Actinopolymorpha singaporensis: one gene and its partner. The protein of the gene in region 1 binds, or shares a complex with, the protein of each later gene. Links are inferred from orthologs where the notes say so. Each region holds a gene or a part of one and is shown on either strand. Other genes may lie near its edges. The genes, in order: dnaB and dnaG.

Region 1 (3,308 bases):
GCCGACCGGCGGTCGCCCGCGCCGAGATGACGGGCGACGGACGCGGTGGTGGCGTAGGCGAGGAAGACGAACACGCCGACCAGAGTCTGCAGGGCCGTGCCGGCCAGGCCGAGGGCGGCGAGTTGCGGGGTTCCCAGGTGGCCGACGATCGCGGAATCGGCCAACAGGTAGACGGGTTCGGCGATCAGCGCGCCGAACGCCGGCACCGCCAAGCGCAGGATCTCCCGGTCGTGGGCGCTCCGGAGCCGGATGAGGGACACGGGCAGGAGACCTCCGGGGACATCGCGGCACGGTTCGGGCAGATGTGGGTGTGGCTCGGGTGGGAGTGGCCGTCCCCATGATGCGGGTACCGCGAGTGCGGCTGACCGTCGGCCCGGGGCCGGTGGACCGGGTCGCTACGGGCGCGGCCCGGCTTCCGGCTTCCGGCTGTCCACACCTCGGTGTGGACAAGGCGGTGTGGGGACCGTGGTGTGGACACCGGGCACGGCGCGCCCGGTGTGGACGACACGCCCGGGCAAGCAATTGCCGGGCACTTTCTCCGGACCGCTGTTGTGTCCACAGCGTGGGGACGCCGAATTCGCAGGCGAACCGCCTGATCCCGCGCTCCCCGAAATTTTCTCCACAGAGAAATCCCCAGGCTGTGCACAGCGAATCCCCAGGCAATCCCCCGGCTACCCACAACCCCTGTGTACGACCGGGTTGCCGCTCACCGCCCTGCCCGGCGTACGGTCGCCTCTCACGTCGAACCCCTGTCCGCTCGCGCACGACCTTTGTCGCGTTGTCGGTGGTCGCCGCTAGAACTGTCGCACAGGTGTTCGTCACGGGTGGAGCGTCGGAGGTAGTGCGGCAGTGAGTGTCAGTGAGTTCCCTGTCCCACGCGCGGTCGAAGGTGCACCCGACCGGATGCCGCCGCAGGACCTCGCCGCGGAGCAGTGCGTGCTCGGCAGCATGCTGCTGTCCAAGGACGCCATCGCCGACGTCGTGGAGGAGATCCGCGGCCCCGACTTCTACCGTCCCGCGCACGAGACCGTCTACGAGGCGGTGCTCGACCTCTACGGCCGGGGCGAGCCTGCCGACGCGGTGACCGTGGCGGCCGAGCTACAGCGCAAGGGCGAGTTGGCGCGCATCGGCGGCGCGCCCTACCTCCACACCCTCATCGCCTCGGTGCCGTCGGCGGCCAACGCCGGCTACTACGCCGCGATCGTGCGGGAGAAGGCGATCCTGCGCCGGCTGGTCGAGGCAGGCACCAAGATCACCCAGATCGGGTACGCAGGCGACGGTGACGTCGACGACGTGGTCGACCGGGCGCAGGCGGAGATCTACAGCGTCACCGACAAGCGCAGCAGCGAGGACTACGCCGTCCTCGGCGAGATCATGGAGTCTGCCCTCGACGAGATCGAGGCGATCGGCTCCCGTGGCGGGCAGATGGTCGGCGTGCCCACGGGGTTCACCGACCTCGACGCGCTGACCAACGGCCTGCACCCCGGCCAGCTGATCGTCGTCGCGGCCCGTCCCGGTGTCGGCAAGAGCGCGCTGGCGCTCGACTTCGCCCGCGCGGCGTCGGTCAAGCACGGCCTTGCGTCGGTGATCTTCTCGTTGGAGATGAGCCGCACCGAGATCACCATGCGGCTGCTGTCGGCGGAGGCGAGGGTCCCGCTGCACCACATGCGGCAGGGCAGCATGACCGACGACGACTGGGCGCGGATGGCCCGGCGGATGGGTGAGGTCTCCGGCGCGCCGCTCTACATCGACGACTCGCCCAACATGACGCTGATGGAGATCCGGGCCAAGTGCCGGCGGCTGCGTCAGCGCCACGACCTGCGGTTGATCGTCCTCGACTACCTCCAGCTGATGACGTCCGGCAAGCGGGTGGAGAGCCGCCAGGTCGAGGTCGCGGAGTTCTCCCGAAACCTCAAGCTGCTGGCCAAGGAGCTCGGCGTCCCCGTCGTCGCGCTGTCCCAGCTCAACCGCGGTCCTGAGCAGCGCACCGACAAGCGCCCGATGCTCTCCGACCTTCGCGAATCGGGCAGCATCGAGCAGGACGCGGACATGGTGATCCTCCTGCACCGCGAGGACGCCTACGAACGCGAATCCTCCCGTCCCGGCGAGGCCGACTTCATCGTCGCCAAGCACCGCAACGGGCCCACAGCCAACATCACCGTCGCCTTCCAGGGCCACTACTCCCGCTTCGTCGACATGGCCCAGGGCTGACCGCCAAGGCGTACCTTCCGCGCCTTCCCGAACAGGCCTTGAAGTCGACCGATTACGCGGCCTCCGCTACAGCGAGCAGCGCGGCACTGCCCTCCAGGTCGAGCACGGTGGTTGCCGGGTGAGAACCAGGACTCACAGGACGAAACCGTCGCTGACAGGATGAGCCGGTGCAGAAGCTGCTGGGGACCGTGTTCTTCCTGCCGACCCTGTTCCTCGTCGGCCTGGGTTTCGCCGTGGCCATCCGCCGGCTGCTCGGCGTCCGGATCGGCCTGGTCCGGACGGTCCTCGCCGCCGCCCTGGCTCTGACGGTCTCCGGCCCGCTGCTGACCGCGATGGTGCGCCGGCCCGAGGCGATCGACACGGGGTCCGGGATCCTGCTCACCGTGCTCGCCGCCTGCTGCGCCAGCCTGGTGGCGATGATCGTCCTGGTCATCGGCGAGGTGCTCGTCCCCGACGGCTCGCTGCCCGGGCCGGTCGAACTCTGGCGCGGCTGGCGGTCACGGATGGTCCGGGCGCGGCGGTACTCCCAGATCGTGCGCATCGCGGCGCGGCACGGGCTCGGCCGGTTCCTGCGCGGCTACCGGCACAGCGGGCTGGAGTCACCGACCTCGCGTCGTCACCTGGCCAGATCGGTGCGCCTGGCGCTGGACGAGGGCGGGGTCACGTTCGTCAAGCTGGGCCAGCAACTGTCGACCCGGCGCGACCTGCTGCCGCCGGAGTTCGTGACCGAGCTGACCCAGCTGCAGGACAACGCCGCGCCGATCGCCTGGCCGCAGGTGGAGGAGGTGCTGGTCGCCGAGTTCGGTCGCCCCGTCGGCGAGGTGTTCGCGGAGTTCGACCACACCCCGCTCGCGGCGGCCTCGGTCGCCCAGGTGCACAGCGCCCGGCTGCCCGACGGCCGGCCGGTCGTGGTGAAGGTCCAGCGCCCCGGCATCGAGCGGACCGTCGAACGTGACCTCGACATCCTGCTCCGGCTGGCCCGCACGCTCGAGTCCCGCACCGACTGGGGGCGGTCCCTGGGGGTTGCAGACCTCGCCGGTGGTTTCGCCGAGGCGCTGCGTGAGGAGCTCGACTTCACCGTCGAACGCGACAACCTG
Region 2 (3,273 bases), 2.8 Mb from region 1 along the record:
TGTTCGGCCAGCCAGGCGAGCTTGCTCACGGTCATGCTGGCCAGTGGCACCGAACCGACCGCCTCCGCCCATCCGGCCGGGCCGAGCAGCTGCACCAGCCGGAGCGCCGCGGCCGCGGACCGGGTGTCGTTCCACAGCAGCGCCGGGCGGACGACCTCGCCGGCCTCGTCCAGGGTGACCATGCCGTGCTGCTGGCCGGCGACGCCGACCGCGGCCACATCGTCCAGCAGCCCCTCGGCCGCCTCCCGCAGCGCCGACCACCACGCGTCCGGCGGGCACTCCGTGCCGTCGGGGTGCGCGGCGACGCGCTCGTCGAGCACCTCGCCGGTGTCGGCGTCGGCGACGACGATCTTGCAGGACTGGGTGGAGGAGTCGACTCCGGCGACCTTCGGCATGCCTAGAAACTAACCGCTGCCGCCAAGCCGCCGGTGCGGAGGTGGTGGCCGGCCGGAGGGCGGGTCCGGTCCCGGCCAGCACCGCCGAGTCCGTCCGGGGCCAGCCCGGGGCAGGCCGGTAGGGCCTCGGGCTCCACTCAGCCGAGGCCGCCCACAGCGCGTTCGCGCAGGCCGCGGCGGTGTTGTTCGAGCGCGACCAGCTCGCCGAACAGCTTGTTGTACGCCTCGGTCTGCTCCACGGGGTTCATCCGCTGGAGCTTGGACTTCACGTCGGCGATGCGCCTGGCGACCGCGAGCTCCTGCACCCGGGCCAGCAGCGAACCGGCGTAGCGCTGGTCGGGGGTGCCGGCGGCTCGTAGCGGTTCCACGGCGAGCGCGGTGACCAGCCCGCGTACGGCGTCGTCCGGTGAGTGGTCGGCGAGTGCGGACACCCAGGCGTCACCGCCGGCGGAGGTACCGACGCCGCCCGCGCCCGCACTGGCCCGCCGCACCGCGACGTAGGCGGGATGGGTGAAGTCGGACTCCTCCAGCGCGTCGAACGCCGGGCCGACCACCGTCGGCGACTGGACGACGAGCTTGAGCAGCTCGCGTTCGGCGCTGAGGCGCGGTTCGTTCGGGTCGGGCAGCGGCGTCTGCGGCGCCGTCGGCGTACGACCCGGCTCGGCCACCGGCCCGCGGCCCCGGCCGGCCCGGTCCCCGCGTGCGCCACCCGCCCCGTGGCCGCCGCCGGCACGGCCGGGCGCACCGGCGGCGCGGGCCACCTCCGCCCGCACCTCGTCGACGTCCATGCCGAGCATGCCGGCGAGCTCGCGGGAGTAGGCGTTCAGCTTGGCCCGGTCGCGTACGGAACGGAAGTACGGCGCGGTGGCCCGCAGCGCGTCCACCCGGCCGTCGGCGCGGTCCAGGTCGAACCGCTCCAGCGCCCGCTCCAGCACGAAGCGGTAGAGCGGGATCCGGCGGGCGATGAGGTCGCGGACGGCCGCGTCACCGTGCTTGAGGCGCAGGTCGCAGGGGTCGAGCCCGTCCGGCTCGACCGCGACGTAGGTCTGCGACACGAACTGCTGGTCGCCCTCGAACGCCCTCAGTGCCGCCCGCTGACCGGCCTCGTCGCCGTCGAAGGTGTAGATCACCTCGCCGCGGAACTCCTCGTGGTCCAGCAGCAGCCGGCGCAGCACCCGGGCGTGGTCCTCACCGAACGCGGTGCCGCAGGTGGCCACCGCGGTGGGTACGCCGGCCAGGTGGCAGGCCATCACGTCGGTGTAGCCCTCCACCACGACCGCCTGGGACTTGCGGGCGATGTCGCGGCGGGCCAGGTCGACGCCGTACAGCACCTGGCTCTTGTGGTAGATCGGCGTCTCCGGGGTGTTGAGATACTTCGCGTCGATCCGGTCGTCGTCGAAGAGCCGGCGCGCGCCGAACCCCACCACGTCGCCGGACAGTTCGCGGATCGGCCACACCAGCCGGCCTCGGAAGCGGTCGTAGCGGCCGCGGGCGCTGGTGGCGGCGAGGCCGCCGGTGGCGAGCTCGTCGTCTGAGAAGCCGCGTCCGCGCAGGTGGCTGAGCAACGCGCTGCCCCCGCGCGGGGCGAAGCCGACGCGGAAGTGCTCCGCCGCAGCCCGGTCGAAGCCACGCTCGGCCAAGAACGTGCGCCCGGCCGCGGCCTCCGGTGAGGAGTGCAACTGCTCGGCGTAGAACTGCGCGGCGGCCTTGTGCGCCTCGATCAGCCGGGCCCGGGTGCCGGGCTGGCGCCGCTCGGGCTGGCCACCGTCGACGTAACGGAGCTGTACGCCGGCGAGGGTGGCGAGGCGTTCGACGGCCTCGACGAACCCGAGGCCCTCGATCTTCTGCAGGAAGGAGATCGCGTCGCCGCCCTCGCCGCAGCCGAAGCAGTGATAGGCGCCGACCTGGGGACGGACGTTGAACGACGGGGACTTCTCGTCATGGAAGGGACACAGGCCCTTCAGCGAGCCGGTACCCGCCGGGCGCAACGTGACGTACTGCGAGACCACCTCGTCGATCCGGGTGCGTTCCCGGACCAGCGCGATGTCGTCGTCGCGGATCCGGCCGGCCATGAGTCGGAGTCTACGGCCGGGTGCTCACGAGCCCGACGGCGCCGGGTCGACGGCCCTTGTGCCACAGCAGGTCTCAGCTCGAGGGGTGCACCCTGGGGCTACGCGTACACCGCGTCCAGGTCCACCCCTGCGTCGGCGAGCCTGCCCTGGTCGACCTCGCGCCCGGAGCGGATCAGTGCCTGGATGGCGTCCTGGACGTCCCAGACGTTGACGTTCATGCCGGCGACGACCCGGCCCTTGCGCAGCCAGAACGCCACGAACTCCCGCCCGGACAGGTCACCGCGCACCACCAGGTCGTCGTACCCGTCGGGCCCGATGTCGCCGGAGTACTCCATGCCCAGGTCGTACTGGTCGCTGAAGAAGAAGGGCACCGCGTCGTACGGCGCGTCCGCGCCGGCCATCGCGCGCCCCGCGGCGGCCCCGCCGTCCTGAGCGTTGGCCCAGTGCTCCACGTGCAACCGGCGGCCGAACGTCGGTGAGTACCACCGGGCGACGTCACCCGCGGCGTAGACGTCCGGGTCGGAGGTACGCAGCCGCTCGTCGGTGAGCACGCCCTTGTCGACCTCGAGGCCCGCGGCCTCGGCCAACTCGACGTCCGGAGCCACGCCGACGCCGACGATCACCGCGTCCGCGGCCAGCCCCTCGGCCGCGCTGGTGACCACGCCGGTCACCTTCCCGCCGTCGCCGCGAATCTCGGCGAGGGACGTGCCGAACCGGAACTCCACCCCGTGGTCGCGGTGCAGCCCCGCGAACACCTCGCTCATCTGCGGTCCCAGCACGGTGTAGAGCGGGCCCGGCTGCGGCTC

The links.
Region 2: the proteins of dnaB (region 1) and dnaG are in contact, whole or in part, in a crystal structure (PDB 2R6A), measured with the Geobacillus stearothermophilus proteins. The link is inferred for Actinopolymorpha singaporensis from one-to-one orthologs. Residues at the interface, in WP_033016901.1 of Geobacillus stearothermophilus: Ser13, Glu15, Ala16, Gln18, Glu91, Leu92, Asp94, Ala95, Val96, Pro97, Thr98, Ala99, Ala100, Asn101, Tyr104, Tyr105, Ile108; in WP_049624496.1 of Geobacillus stearothermophilus: Lys456, Leu457, Leu458, Pro459, Ala460, Asn463, Ala464, Leu467, Leu535, Leu536, Ile537, Ala538, Gln544, Glu545, Asp548, Tyr549, His552.

Annotation. Positions count from the first base shown.
Region 1 is NZ_LT629732.1:1,153,417-1,156,724, reverse strand. Bases 60-3,057 are described here. They hold dnaB (replicative DNA helicase), read left to right. Parts: upstream 60-903; coding sequence 904-2,211; downstream 2,212-3,057. Other genes in these bases: BLU27_RS05270 (ABC1 kinase family protein), read left to right, coding at 2,379-3,057; BLU27_RS05280 (MATE family efflux transporter), read right to left, coding at 60-260. Outside these bases: more of BLU27_RS05280, read right to left, coding at 1-59; more of BLU27_RS05270, read left to right, coding at 3,058-3,308. UniProt on the Escherichia coli protein: The main replicative DNA helicase, it participates in initiation and elongation during chromosome replication. Travels ahead of the DNA replisome, separating dsDNA into templates for DNA synthesis.
Region 2 is NZ_LT629732.1:3,930,892-3,934,164, reverse strand. Bases 1-2,963 are described here. They hold dnaG (DNA primase), read right to left. Parts: upstream 2,468-2,963; coding sequence 533-2,467; downstream 1-532. Other genes in these bases: BLU27_RS17800 (NAD(P)/FAD-dependent oxidoreductase), read right to left, coding at 2,566-2,963; xylB (xylulokinase), read right to left, coding at 1-395. Outside these bases: more of BLU27_RS17800, read right to left, coding at 2,964-3,273. UniProt on the Escherichia coli protein: RNA polymerase that catalyzes the synthesis of short RNA molecules used as primers for DNA polymerase during DNA replication.